Regions from separate parts of the Solibacillus sp. genome, predicted to be linked through region 3. Evidence: riboswitches for the same ligand, from Rfam matches in the RefSeq annotation. Region 3 holds a riboswitch; each other region holds the start of a gene.
What was found. Region 3 has a riboswitch for S-adenosylmethionine ahead of ABS917_RS06010 (O-acetylhomoserine aminocarboxypropyltransferase/cysteine synthase family protein). Riboswitches for the same ligand answer to the same signal wherever they lie in the genome.
Positions count from the first base shown of each region.

Region 1: linked by a shared signal. The riboswitch ahead of ABS917_RS13590 (methionine ABC transporter ATP-binding protein) and the one ahead of ABS917_RS06010 (O-acetylhomoserine aminocarboxypropyltransferase/cysteine synthase family protein) in region 3 are both predicted to bind S-adenosylmethionine.
Region 2: linked by a shared signal. The riboswitch ahead of metA (homoserine O-acetyltransferase MetA) and the one ahead of ABS917_RS06010 (O-acetylhomoserine aminocarboxypropyltransferase/cysteine synthase family protein) in region 3 are both predicted to bind S-adenosylmethionine.
Region 4: linked by a shared signal. The riboswitch ahead of metK (methionine adenosyltransferase) and the one ahead of ABS917_RS06010 (O-acetylhomoserine aminocarboxypropyltransferase/cysteine synthase family protein) in region 3 are both predicted to bind S-adenosylmethionine.

Region 1 is NZ_JBELZM010000013.1:116,863-120,310, forward strand. It holds gene gcvH (glycine cleavage system protein GcvH) at 1-345, shown strand, start outside; gene ABS917_RS13580 (toprim domain-containing protein) at 435-761, shown strand; gene ABS917_RS13585 (thioredoxin family protein) at 769-1,071, shown strand; SAM riboswitch class I at 1,133-1,235, shown strand; gene ABS917_RS13590 (methionine ABC transporter ATP-binding protein) at 1,382-2,410, shown strand; gene ABS917_RS13595 (methionine ABC transporter permease) at 2,403-3,071, shown strand; gene ABS917_RS13600 (MetQ/NlpA family ABC transporter substrate-binding protein) at 3,225-3,448, shown strand, end outside.
Region 2 is NZ_JBELZM010000014.1:24,340-27,787, reverse strand. It holds gene ABS917_RS13770 (YczE/YyaS/YitT family protein) at 1-33, shown strand, start outside; gene ABS917_RS13765 (ABC transporter ATP-binding protein) at 162-932, shown strand; gene metA (homoserine O-acetyltransferase MetA) at 982-1,923, opposite strand; SAM riboswitch class I at 2,080-2,187, opposite strand; gene ABS917_RS13755 (nucleoside-diphosphate sugar epimerase) at 2,251-3,003, opposite strand; gene ABS917_RS13750 (AAA domain-containing protein) at 3,019-3,448, opposite strand, start outside.
Region 3 is NZ_JBELZM010000004.1:87,458-90,905, forward strand. It holds gene ABS917_RS06005 (hypothetical protein) at 250-648, opposite strand; gene ABS917_RS06010 (O-acetylhomoserine aminocarboxypropyltransferase/cysteine synthase family protein) at 841-2,145, opposite strand; SAM riboswitch class I at 2,263-2,377, opposite strand; gene nfsA (oxygen-insensitive NADPH nitroreductase) at 2,624-3,358, shown strand.
Region 4 is NZ_JBELZM010000003.1:14,261-17,708, forward strand. It holds gene pckA (phosphoenolpyruvate carboxykinase (ATP)) at 1-1,021, opposite strand, end outside; SAM riboswitch class I at 1,220-1,335, shown strand; gene metK (methionine adenosyltransferase) at 1,598-2,794, shown strand; gene ABS917_RS04390 (gamma carbonic anhydrase) at 2,891-3,403, opposite strand.

The DNA.
Region 1 (3,448 bases), on a different contig from region 3:
CATGAGTGGGTTAAAATTGAAGACGGTAAAGCGACAATCGGTATTACAGATTTCGCACAGTCTGAATTAGGCGATATCGTATTCGTAGAGTTACCTGAAGTAGGCGATGAAATTTCAAAGGATCAGCCTTTCGGTAGTGTAGAATCTGTTAAAACAGTTTCTGAACTATATGCACCACTTTCGGGTAAAGTAGTTGCAATCAACGAAGAATTACTGGACAATCCGGAATTCGTAAATGAATCTCCATACGGAAATGCATGGATGGTTACTGTTGAGTTAACAAGTGAAGCGGAAGTTGAAGAATTATTAGACGCAGATGCTTACACTGCTTTAATCGAACAATAATCTGGAACACTAAAGCCTTCTAATTAAAGGTTTTAGTGTTTTTTTGTTATTCTATACATAAAGGTGACTTTGAAAGGAAGCGTGTACGTATGGGAAAATGCCTTGTTGTCGAAGGACGTGCCGATAAATTGAGATTACTCCCGATATTAGCTGAGGATGTGACGATTATTTGTACAAATGGCACAATAAGCGAAGTCAATTTGATTGATTTATTGGAAGAATATGAGCAAGATGAAATTATCACGATGTTTGATGCAGATAAAAACGGTGAAAAGTTACGTAAACTGATGAACCGTGCATATCCCGAAGCGACACAGCTTATCATACCTCACGAATATGTAGAAGTAGAAAAAACACCTACTAAAATCTTAAAGGATATTTTACTACAGGCAAAATTTTTAGTAAAAGAAGGATGACAGTATAATGGAACAATGGACGAAACAGCAGTGGGAACAGAACGTACAACAATATGATCAGACAGCGTTTTTCTTATATACGCCTATGTGCGGCACTTGTGAAGTATCGGAAAAAATGTTGGAAGTCATTGAGAAATTACTACCAGATCTCCCGCTTGGTATGGCAAATATCAATTATTTAGGGGATTTGCCTTATGAATTGAAAATTGAAAGTGTACCTTGTTTAATCGTTTCAGACAACGGGGAACTAACGAATAAAATTTATGCATTTAAATCCGTACCGTTTTTGTATGAAATATTAAAAAAGTAATTGACGTAGTCACTTTGTCGTGATAAAGTAACATTCATAATAATAAAACTTAATAACGTTACTCTTATAAAGAGAGGTGGAGGGAAGTGCCCTATGAAGCCCGGCAACCAGCGATTTCGCAAAGGTGCCAATTCACACAAAGTGTAAACTTTGAAAGATGAGAGAACGGTTTACCGTATAAATGTATGTGAAACCTTTCTACTTGTCTTGGTAGAAAGGTTTTTTTCATTCAGCGGAGGTTTTGAATGAAAAAAAGAAGATGATATTGAAATAGCAGGAAGGTTATTTCAATTTAGAAGGAGTACAACCGATGATTGATATACAAAATATTACAAAAGTGTATAACACGAAAAACGGTAAACTTACAGCAGTTGATAATGTAAGTCTATCGATTAACAAAGGAGAAATATACGGTATTATCGGCTACAGTGGTGCCGGTAAAAGTACAATGATTCGCCTATTGAACGGTTTGGAAAAGCCAACGACAGGCTCTGTCATAGTAGGCGGTCAGGATATTGCAAAAGCTTCCGGGGCAAAACTACGAGAAGCACGTCAAAAAATAAGTATGATTTTCCAGCACTTCAATTTACTTTGGTCACGTACAGTTGAAGAAAACATCGCATTTCCACTTGAAATAGCAGGTGTTTCAAAAGCTGATCGTGAAAAACGAGTAGAAGAGCTAATTGAACTTGTTGGTTTAAAAGGAAGAGGGAAAGCGTATCCTTCTCAACTTTCAGGCGGCCAAAAGCAGCGTGTTGGCATTGCCCGTGCGTTGGCAAACAATCCGGAAGTGCTTTTATGTGATGAAGCGACTTCAGCACTTGATCCTGAAACAACAGATTCGATTTTGGAACTGCTGCTTGATATTAATCAACACATCGGACTTACAATTGTACTCATTACACATGAAATGCATGTTATCCGTAAAATCTGTAACAGAGTAGCTGTTATGGAAGCCGGAAAAGTAGTGGAACAGGGAGATGTATTACAAGTATTCCAGCATCCACAAGCACCGATTACGAAGAACTTCGTATCGCAAGCTTCTGGGGAGACACAGGAAACACAAGCATCACTGGAACAGATTTTAGCTAATTATCCAGAAGGCAAAATCGCTAAATTAACTTTTGCTGCGGCAACGACAGAACAGCCTGTCATCTCACAAATGATTAAGCAATTTGACGTAGTTGTAAATATAGTGCATGGCAAAATCTCAAATACAACGGGCGGTTCGTTCGGTACATTGTTTATTCATATCGATGGCGAGCCGAAAGCAGTCGCGGAAGCATTGAGCTTTTTAGCGAAGCAAGAAATTCAGGCGGAGGTGATTGAGCATGTTTAATCAATTATTTCCGAACGTAGATTGGGGTAAAATGCTCGAAGCAACATATGAAACAATGTATATGACGGCTGTTGCGACAGTCATCACATTTATACTGGGACTTTTAATTGGTATTGTCTTATTTTTAACGAGCGACAATCAATTATGGGCAAATAAAATTGTACACTTTTTGACAGGATCACTCGTAAATATTTTCCGGTCGATTCCCTTTATCGTCTTAATCATTTTATTAATTCCGTTCACAAAGTTTTTACTTGGAACAATCCGTGGCGCCAATGCAGCATTACCTGCGCTAATTATTGGGGCAGCACCATTTTATGCGCGCATGGTATTAATAGCATTAAGAGAAATTGATAAAGGTGTCATTGAAGCGGCACGCTCAATGGGAGCGAAAACTTCTACGATTATTTGGAAAGTGCTGATTCCGGAAAGCTTACCGGCATTAATTTCTGGTATTACTGTTACAGCTGTCGCGTTAGTAGGATATACAGCAATGGCCGGCATTATCGGTGCTGGTGGTTTAGGAAACCTGGCATTCCTTGACGGTTTCCAGCGTAACAGGACAGATGTGACATTAATGGCAACAGTTTTAATTTTAGTTGTCGTATTCATCATCCAGTATATTGGGGATTTCATTACAGCAAGAGTGGACAAACGATAGTTAGTGGCTAATAAGGCCGTAATTATAAATATTGGTGCATCGAAACAATGTGGACGCAAACTTTAAAAAAGTGCGCGTCTACAAGATGAATAATCAGAATATAAAAATTGTTTCGATAAACTGAACAAACTAAAAAAAGGGTAGGTAAAACAAATGAAGAAATTATTATCAAGTGTTATTTTAGGAGCTTCAGTACTAGCTTTAGCGGCATGTGGCGGCGAAGATGAGAAATTAGTAGTTGGTGCATCAAATACACCACACGCAGTAATCCTTGAAAAAGTTAAACCAATTTTAGAGGAACAAGGTATTGAGCTGGAAATCGAATCTTATACGGATTACGTACTTCCAAACCAAGATTTAGAAAACGGTGATTTAGA
Region 2 (3,448 bases), on a different contig from region 3:
CGCGCAGCAGGTGTCGAAAGTGTTGTTATATAAATAATGAGGAGAGCAAGCATCATGCGTTTGCTTTCTTTTTTTACGCCTAATTAAATTGTTACAATTTTCAAAAAATACTTTCGTAAGATTGGAAAAAAGTGCATAGTAGTATGTGGAGGTGTTTTTAAATGATACATATTGAAAATATCCATTTATATCGCAATGACAAAAAGATTTTAAACGATTTAAGCTGGCATGTACAAAAGGGACAGCATTGGGCCATTTTAGGGCTGAACGGCTCCGGTAAAACGACTTTGCTGAAAGTAATTAACGGCTATATTTGGCCAAATGAAGGAAACGTCCAAGTACTGGGTGAAACATATGGGAAGACATATATACCAAAACTGCGGACTCGGATCGGCTGGGTCAGCAATGCGATGATCGATAATTTCAACTGGCAGGATAATGCGATTGAAATCGTGCTCAGTGGAAAATTCGGTGCCCTTCGCCTGTTCAATGATGTGACGGAAGAAGAAATAGAACATGCTGTTTCGATTATGAAGCATTTTCACTGCGACCATTTAGCGAATAAATCATTCGAGCATTTGTCACAAGGTGAACGGCAGCGTGTTCAAATAGCAAGGGCCATTATGGCGGATTCGGAAATTTTGATATTGGATGAGCCGTGTGGCGGTCTGGACTTGATCGAACGGGAAAACTTGCTGCAAACGATTGAACAGATTGCAGAAGCAGAAAACGGCCCTACCCTTATTTATGTTACGCATCATGTAGAAGAAATACTTCCTTGTTTTAGCCATGTACTTTTAATGAAAGACGGAAAAAATGTCGAAGCCAATACACGCGAAGTTGTTTTAACTAACGAATTATTAAGCGATTTCTTCGGGCGGGAAATCAGTTTGCAGATCGAACGCGAACGTGCCTGGGTCGCAATTAAATAAACGAACCAGCAGGAGTCCATCTCTTGCTGGTTCGTTTCATTTATAAACATTAAATATGATATTCAATATTTTCATCGACGTAATGCCATTCATACGGTGTTTCTTGGTAAACGTAGTAGTTCAGCCAGTTGTAGAACAACAGATGAGAATGGGCACGCCAAACATTTTTCGGTGCCTGCAGCGGGTCGTTGTTCGGGAAATAGTTAATCGGAATTTCCGTATTGTCCGGATCCTTCTCAACATCGCGGAAGTACTCATCCGATAATGTCGTTGCATCATACTCCAAATGTCCTGTAATCATTATATGCTTATTGTTTTTCGATTGAACGATAAACACGCCCGCATCATCCGAATAGCTTAGTAAACGCAAGTCAGGGTGTGCCCTCACTTCATCAATCGAAACCGATGTATGGCGTGAATGAGGTGCCACATACTCATCACTGAAGCCCCTTACTAAATCTACTGTTAAATCCGTGATCACATGTGAATAAACACCGGAGCACTTTTTCGGCAATTCGAATTTTCCGATGCCAAAATGGTGATACAGGGCAGCTTGAGCGCCCCAACATATATACATGATTGAAGTCACATGTTCATTTGCCCAATCCATTACATGCGTAATTTCATTCCAGTAGCCTACATCTTCAAAATCCATTTTCTCTACTGGCGCTCCCGTAATAATGAGTCCATCAAAACGGCGGTGCTTCACTTGGTCAAACGTCCGGTAAAACGTATCTAAATGCGATTTGGAAACATTTTTTGATTCGTATGTAGCCGTGTTTAAAAATGTCACATCTACCTGTAATGGTGTGTTACCGAGTAAGCGCAGTAATTGCAGTTCGGTTTTCTCTTTTTCAGGCATTAAATTAAACACTAAAATATTTAACGGTCGAATCTGCTGTGTTTTCGCACGGTCTTCCTCCATGACGAAAATCTTCTCTTTTCTAAGCAGTTCACCCGCCGGTAAATGTTTCGGAATATTAATCGGCATTCCACTTTCCCCCTCATAAGCTTTTTCAACTATCTTTTAATAATCTGTGGTATTCAGGCAATGCATTGTTTTAAGAGCGAAACGAACCGTTCCGGAACAATATAAAAAGCCCCTCTCATTCCAGCAAAACAGAATTGAGAGGGGCTTTTTTACCCGTTCTTATCTGCCAAGGTTAACACCTTGCTGGAAGTAGCACCTTTCTAGTTGTACTAGAGGTTGCTGAAGCATCATCGGGCCAAGTCCCTCCGCTTCTCTTGATAAGACTATTAAATTGTCATTAGTGTATCATGTACTTTATAATTTTGCAATAATTCCAAAAATATTATTTCACTCTTCCTGCAGCTGTTCTTTTTCTATATTGAATAAAATTTTCTCCAGCTGTTCATCCCAAACACGTGTCAATGTATTGTATACCCGTACAAAATGCCTGTTCTCCTTTTGATCAAAAAGTAAAAAACATAGGACCGGTATATCATTAATCTGGATCGATTCAGTTGAAACAACACTTGTTATATAGTGCGGTACTTCATCTTCCGCCACGGGTTGTTCGGAAAGTTGCTGTTGAATGAAATCAATCAGCACGGTTTCTTCAATCGCTTCGATTTCTTCTGTTTCGATTGTCGGGAAAGGCTCCGGAAACTCTTCCAAGTCCGCAAATTCCTCCAGATCGCCCTCCAATGGCTGTTCATGAATCGGGCTGTATTGAATAAAATAACTTGTTTCTTCAAGTTCTTCTTCAAAAATGCCCGATTCCAGCTGTGCTTTCCCTTTAGCAGTAAGTGCAAATTCCTGTTCCTTCACAATCATACCCAGTCGTAACATTTTATTCGTCAAATCATGGATAAATAACGGTTCCACCAATAAAATTTCGGCTAAAAGCTCTACATTTTTCAGTTTCGCCTTCTCAAATGAAATGAGCATCATCTTCATTAAAATATCCATGGCATTGCGCATCACCGGATGATATTTCACTTCCAATGTGTGAATCGGAATGGCATATTGCATTTGCTTTTTGATTTCAATGGACGGGTTTTGGACGAGTTCTTTCTGCAGCTGTAAAACTGTATTTTGTAAATCCATTCAATCCCCCTGTTTCTACACAGCAAAATAGCCGTCCTGCTCTTTTGCTGTCGTTAATACATGGGCATACATATCCCGTGTTTTCGCGCTCTTTGGACGTTTTGTAAACATTTCGGTACTGCCGATCATAATAAGCAGTTCCCGAGCGCGGGATAATGCAACATTCAGACGGCGGTAATCTTTCGCAAACCCTATTTCTCCGCGTTCATTGTCATGATTCCGCACCATGCTGACGATAATCACATCCATCTCCATCCCTTGGAATTTATCGACCGACCCTGTACGGATGTGTAAATGAGGTACATTGATTTCCTGTTCAATCAGACGATTGATGCGCTTCACCTGCTCCGCGTAGAATGAAATAACGCCCACCGATTTTAATGCGTCATGTGGAATCAGCCCTTGTGCTTTCGCTTGTTCCGTTGCAGCATTTAATTCAAGAAGC
Region 3 (3,448 bases):
TATTACACATCATTGTTCTAATAAAAACGTCAACACCAGTTTCGCACACGTTTCTTGCTTGAAAAGAATCGTACCCAAACCCTAAGTTCACCCAAATTCTAATAACATCACCATTTCTTCTAATATCCCCAAAACTTGCTCTAATAACCGTCTTCATTCTTTTCTAATAAAACGCCATACTCCGTACAAGAAGTCGTCAAAAAATAAAAAAACACTAGCAAGGGGGCTCGCTAGTGTTCCGGAATTATTTTATACTGCCACGCTAATATCATTATATGTCCGTAAACGATAGGCAGTTAAAATCTTGGTCATGACGATTTCCTCTTTTGCGGAGTAGTCAGGGATCGCATATGGGCGCTCCACTAACTGAAATTCACCATATTTTAAGAACCACTCTCTGGCTGGCGATAAAATATGGGCTGTACCATGAATCTTGTATTCCTCGGCAACTTCTTTTACAACATAACCCGCTGTGGCAAGATCGTGAGCTTGTTCTGAGAAAGCACTGTGTCCAAAAACATACTGCCACATAGTATTTACATCTGCCAAAATTCGCTGGATAGCGCAAGCGTTCACAAATTCCTTTACGTCATTTAGTTCATAAATAATATAGGCTGCAACGTTCTGTGCACTGTATACTTTCCCCATGTTGAACAACTCCTTTTCTTCCAATGATGCTGCAACATCACTTCTAAATTTTTCCGGTTGGTAATTTTATTATCCCAATTGTATTACTTGGTATTTAATTTGTCAATAAAACTTATAAAAATAGTAGGGATTAATTTTCTGAAAATTGCTTAGCTTCTCGAATGGGAAAAGCTAAGCCTTTTTTATAGTTTTTTATGCGTTCGTTTCTACGCCTACTTCAGCCGCAACTTTCGCTAATGCCTGTTCTAAATCCGCGATAATATCTTCTGCTGCTTCTAACCCGATCGATAAGCGAATGAGCTCTTCCGATACGCCGGCAGTTTTTAATTCTTCAGCAGATAACTGTTGGTGCGTTGTGCTCGCAGGATGGATAATCAATGAACGGGCATCCCCAACGTTGGCTACATGCGAGAATAATTCCACGTTATCAATTACTTGGCGCCCTGCTTCACGTCCCCCTTTAATACCGAACGTAATGATTGATCCGAAGCCGTTTTTCAAATATTTTTTCGCTAAATCATGTGTCTCAAAATCTTCAAAGCCGTTGTAATTTACGTATTCCACAAATGGGTGGTTTCTTAAATACTCGGCAACTTTTTGTGTGTTTTCATTGTGACGGACAATACGCAAATGAAGCGTTTCAAGTCCTTGCAGGAAGTTAAATGCAGCGTCAGCAGATAATGTTGGACCAAAATCTCGCAATAGTTGAACACGAAGCTTTGTCGCAAATGCAGCGCCTGCTGTGTCAATTCCGTAGCGTAGACCATGGTAAGAAGTATCCGGTTCCGTAAATCCTGGATGTCTTCCTTGTGTCCAGTCGAACTTCCCGGCATCAACGACAATCCCGCCGATTGTCGTTCCATGACCGCCAATCCACTTTGTTGCAGAATGAATGACAACATCCGCGCCGAATTCAATCGGATTACTTCCGTATGGGGAAGCAAATGTGCTGTCTATTAATAAAGGAAGACCATTGTCATGAGCGATGTTCGCTACCGCTTCAATATCGAGTACTTTCAAGCTTGGATTTCCGATTATTTCTGCGAAGATCGCCTTCGTTTTATCAGTGATTGCCGCTTGGAAGTTTGCAGGATCTGATTCATCCACAAACTTTACTGTAATGCCGTAGCGAGGCAATGTAGTTGCGAATAAATTGTATGTCCCTCCGTAAAGAGAACCTGCCGCAACAATCTCATCTCCTGCACCGGCAACGTTTAAAATAGAAAATGCTACTGCTGCTGCGCCAGATGAAAGCCCTACTGCAGCAGTACCCCCTTCTAATAAAGCAACCCGTTCTTCAAATGCCCCGACTGTCGGGTTCATAATACGAGAATAAATATTGCCTGTTTCCTGTAATGCAAAAAGACGTTGCGCATGAGCTGTGTCGTTAAATGCATAGGCCGTTGTACGGTAAACCGGGACTGCGATTGCTCCTGTTTCCGGGTCTGGCTTTTGACCCCCGTGTAATAATAGTGTTTCAGGTCTTAAATTTGTCATTTTATTACCCCCAAAAATTTAATCGATGGTGAAATCGGTGTTTTTTGAGGAGGATTTTTTAAATGAAAAAAACCCTCTTCAGTTAAGAAGAGGGTTGCGCATGAGCAAGTTTGCCTCCTCTTATCTTTCAAAATGATTGTCCATTTTGTAGGATTTAGCACCTTAGTCAGTTCATCACTTACTGGTTGCCGGGCATCTCAGGGCCTATTCCCTCCGCCGCTCTTGATAAGAGTTATGTGATTTGTGTTCCATCGTTGAGTCTCAGTATAAAACATACTAATCCGATATGTCAACACAAAAAAATTAAAATTTTCAGATTTATATTCTGATTACTCTTATCTGTATATAACGATATGCAAAAATCCCCTTCCTATGAATTTGAACAGACGCTAATAATCGACTTCAAGTAAAATATTGGCTAAAATAAGTTTGAAGGATAAACAATTAAGTTTTTATTACATAAAAGGGAGATGTTCACGTGAATACTAAAGAATTATTACGCAGTCATACATCTGTTCGTAAATATACAGGTGAGGAAATTTCAAAAGAAACTGTCATCGATTTAATCGAAACAGCACAAATGGCGGCAAGTTCGCATTTTGTTCAGGCATACAGTGTCATTTGGGTAACGGATGAAGAAAAGAAATCGAAGCTTGGTGAACTGTCTAAAAACGAATTTCAGTTTAAAACAGCGGGTGCCTCTTTCTTGTTTTGCGTAGATTTTAAACGTTTGCTGGTAGCTGGTCAAAAGCACGGGGTTGATATTTCTGCTGACACAGCTGAAAACGTGCTTGTAGGGGTAGCAGATGTTGCGTTATTTGCCCAAAACTTCGTTATTGCAGCTGAATCAATGGGTTACGGCATTTGCTATATCGGTGGTGCCCGTACAAATCCTAAGGAAATCAGCGAGCTGTTTAATTTACCGGAGTACGTTTTCCCGTTATTTGCCATGACAATTGGTACACCGACAAAACGCAATGAAACAAAACCACGTTTACCGGTAGCTGCAGTATTGCATGAAAATGGTTATGACGTTGATAAATACGAGACGCTTCTAGATGAGTACGATGGAATTATGGAAGACTATTACAGCAGCCGTTCTTCGAATCAGAAGACTGCAACATGGACGAAACAAATGGCTGATTACTTGGTTGAACAAAACCGTCCGCATATTAAAGACTTCCTCGCTTCACAGGGCTTTACTTGGAAGTAAGGTAATAAACCAAAAAAGCTATTTTTCTCTGTGAGAAAAATAGCTTTTTTTGCTGTGCGGTAAAAATTGATTTCCATTCCGGGACGCTTT
Region 4 (3,448 bases), on a different contig from region 3:
TATTTGGATGACCTGCAACTGATGGTAAGACAATATTGTCGATAAAGTCGATTGGATAAGCGACACGTGTGTTTTCTGTTAAAGAACCGTCTGCATAGTCACATTCACGTGATTCAGGGTCTACAGCAACGTTTTCCAATACTGAACCAAAGCGGATCGCATTGTATATTTCCGGCTCATTTTCAGCAGAAAGGTTGATTGTTTTTGCGTAGCAACCACCTTCAATGTTGAATACGCCATTGTCAGACCAGCCATGCTCATCATCACCGATTAATTTACGGTCTTTGTCAGCTGATAACGTTGTTTTTCCTGTACCAGATAAACCGAAGAATAATGCTACATCGCCTTCTTCACCAACGTTAGCAGAGCAGTGCATCGGGAAGATACCTTGTTCAGGTAACAAGTAGTTCATAATACCGAAGATTGACTTCTTCATTTCACCTGCGTACTCAGTTCCGCCGATTAAGATGATTTTCTTTTCGATAGATGTTATAATAAATGTTTCCGATCCAGTACCGTCTACTTCAGGATCTGCTTTGAAGTTTGGCGCAGATACAATTGTAAACTCGGCAGCGTGTTTAGCCAATTCTTCTGCTGTTGGGCGGATGAATAATTGATGACAGAATAGATTATGCCAAGCATATTCGTTAATTACTTTAATAGATAATTGAGACTCTTTGTCTGCACCAGCAAAACCGTTGAATACATATAACTCGTCACGTTCTTTTAAGTAATTTACAACTTTTACATAAAGTTTATCAAATACTTCTGCTGAGATCGGACGGTTTACTTTACCCCAATCGATTTTATTGTCGCAAATTTCTTCTTTTACTATATATTTATCTTTTGGAGAGCGGCCAGTATACTTGCCTGTTTCAGCACGTAATGCACCTTCAACAGTTAGCGTTGCTTCTCCGCGTGATGTCGCTTTTTCAATTAATTGTGGAACAGATAATTGAGTTTTGATGTTTTCCCCGTTTAAAAGTTCTTTCAGCTCGTTAGCAATTTCTACCGAATTCATCTATTAAATACCATCCTTTTTTATAGTATTCCCTTATAGAGGGGAGTTGATTCCTAATTCAAAAATAGTATAACACATTAAGTGAAATAATCTATACTAATTGCAAATTATTTTTTCGTAAATTTTAGCGGATCGAAAAAAGTCAAAATTTGTTGACAGTACTTGATTTTTTGCGTAAGATGTTTAATTGAACGGATACTCTTATCCCGAGCTGGTGGAGGGGCAGGCCCTATGAAACCCGGCAACCTGCGTATATTTTATACGTGTTGGTGCCAACCTGATGCAAGGGCAAAATTTCCCTTGAACGATAAGAGTGAAAGGTAACGAAACGTAATATCCTTTCCTCACGTGTGATGAACACGGCTATGAGAGAAAGGATTTTTTTTATTTTGTTTTGCAATTTCGTACTGAGCGAAAATTATATAGTTACAGCCTTTCAGACCCTCGTGTTAAAGCAAATATAGCTTGACGTTAAAAAGGCGGATACGCAGAAGCGTAATTGCAATATGACGGACATGGGTAATGAGTACCGTATCAATAAAAAACAATTGCCAAAGTGATTTAGGAGGAAATGACATGACAAATCGTCGACTGTTTACATCAGAAAGTGTAACGGAAGGACATCCGGACAAAATTTGTGATCAAATCTCGGATGCCATTTTAGACGCTATTTTAGCTGCAGATCCAAATGCACGTGTAGCTTGTGAAACTACGGTAACAACAGGCTTAGTATTAGTATCTGGTGAAATTACAACTTCTACTTATGTAGATATGAAAGGAATTATCCGCGATACAGTAGCAGAAATCGGCTATACACGCGGTAAGTACGGCTTTGATGCTGAAAATCTTGCAGTACTAGTAGCAGTGGGAGAACAATCACCAGACATTGCACAAGGTGTTGACCAGGCATTGGAAGCACGTGAAGGTTCAATGACTGAAGATGAACTTGAAGCAATCGGTGCAGGCGACCAAGGTTTAATGTTCGGTTATGCATGTAACGAAACACCTGAACTTATGCCGATGCCTATTTCTTTAGCTCACAAATTAGCGCGTCGTTTAACAGAAGTGCGTAAATCAGGGGAATTGGAATATTTACGTCCGGATGGTAAAACACAAGTAACAATCGAATATGATGAAAACAATGTACCGGTTCGTGTGGATACAATCGTTATTTCAACACAGCACGATGAAGAAGCAACATTGGAACAAATCCAAACAGACATTAAAGAACACGTTATTAAACCGGTAGTTCCTGCTCATTTATTGGATGAGGCTACAAAGTACTTCATCAACCCGACAGGCCGCTTCGTAATCGGCGGACCTAAAGGAGATGCAGGTCTTACTGGTCGTAAAATAATTGTTGATACTTACGGCGGTTATGCGCGTCATGGTGGCGGAGCATTCTCTGGTAAGGATGCAACGAAAGTTGACCGCTCTGCAGCATATGCAGCACGCTATGTTGCTAAAAACATTGTAGCAGCTGGCTTAGCTGACCGTGCTGAAGTGCAACTGGCATATGCAATCGGTGTTGCACAACCTGTTTCAATCGCAGTTGATACGTTCGGTACAGGAAAAGTAGCTGAATCACAAATCGTAAATTGGGTTCGTGAACTTTTTGATTTACGTCCTGCAGGCATTATTAAAATGCTTGATTTACGTCGCCCAATCTATAAGCAAACAGCAGCATACGGACATTTCGGTCGCACAGATTTAAATGTGCCATGGGAAAATACGGATAAAGCAGCTGAATTAAAAGCAAAAGCAGGAATTTAATAAATAAAGGAGCATCCAGTTAAATGGATAGCTCCTTTTTTATAATTTCCAGTTAACCATCTAATTAATAGGTAGAGATTTCGACAAACAGTGAAATTACTTCTGAAGCGATTTATAGTATTGTCCCTTCGCTACATATTCGGAAATAATCCGATCCATATCTGCACGATCTTCTGCAGTTACTTCACGTACGACTTTTGCTGGGCGACCCATTGCTAAACAATTAGGAGGTATCACTTTTCCCGGTGGAACAAGACTGCCGGCACCGACAAATGCTCCCTCGCCTATAACGGCCCCGTCCAATATGATGGAACCCATACCAACTAAAGCGCGTTTTTTAATTGTACAGCTATGTAATATAACTTGATGACCAACTGTTACTTCATCTTCAATAATGAGAGGATAAGCGGGACTTTGGTGAAGGCAGCTCAAATCCTGGATGCTGACACGGTCGCCAATTATTGTTTTGTTCACATCGCCTCGGATTACTGTGTTAAACCAAATTGAAGTTTCGGCTCCTATAGTCACATCACCGGTGATTGTGGCATAGTCGGCAATAAATGCGGAAGGGTGGATCGTCGGTATTTTATCCTTGTAAGGGTAAATCATTTTCATTTCCTCATTTCTTCTATAAAATTGTAGATAAATCTATAG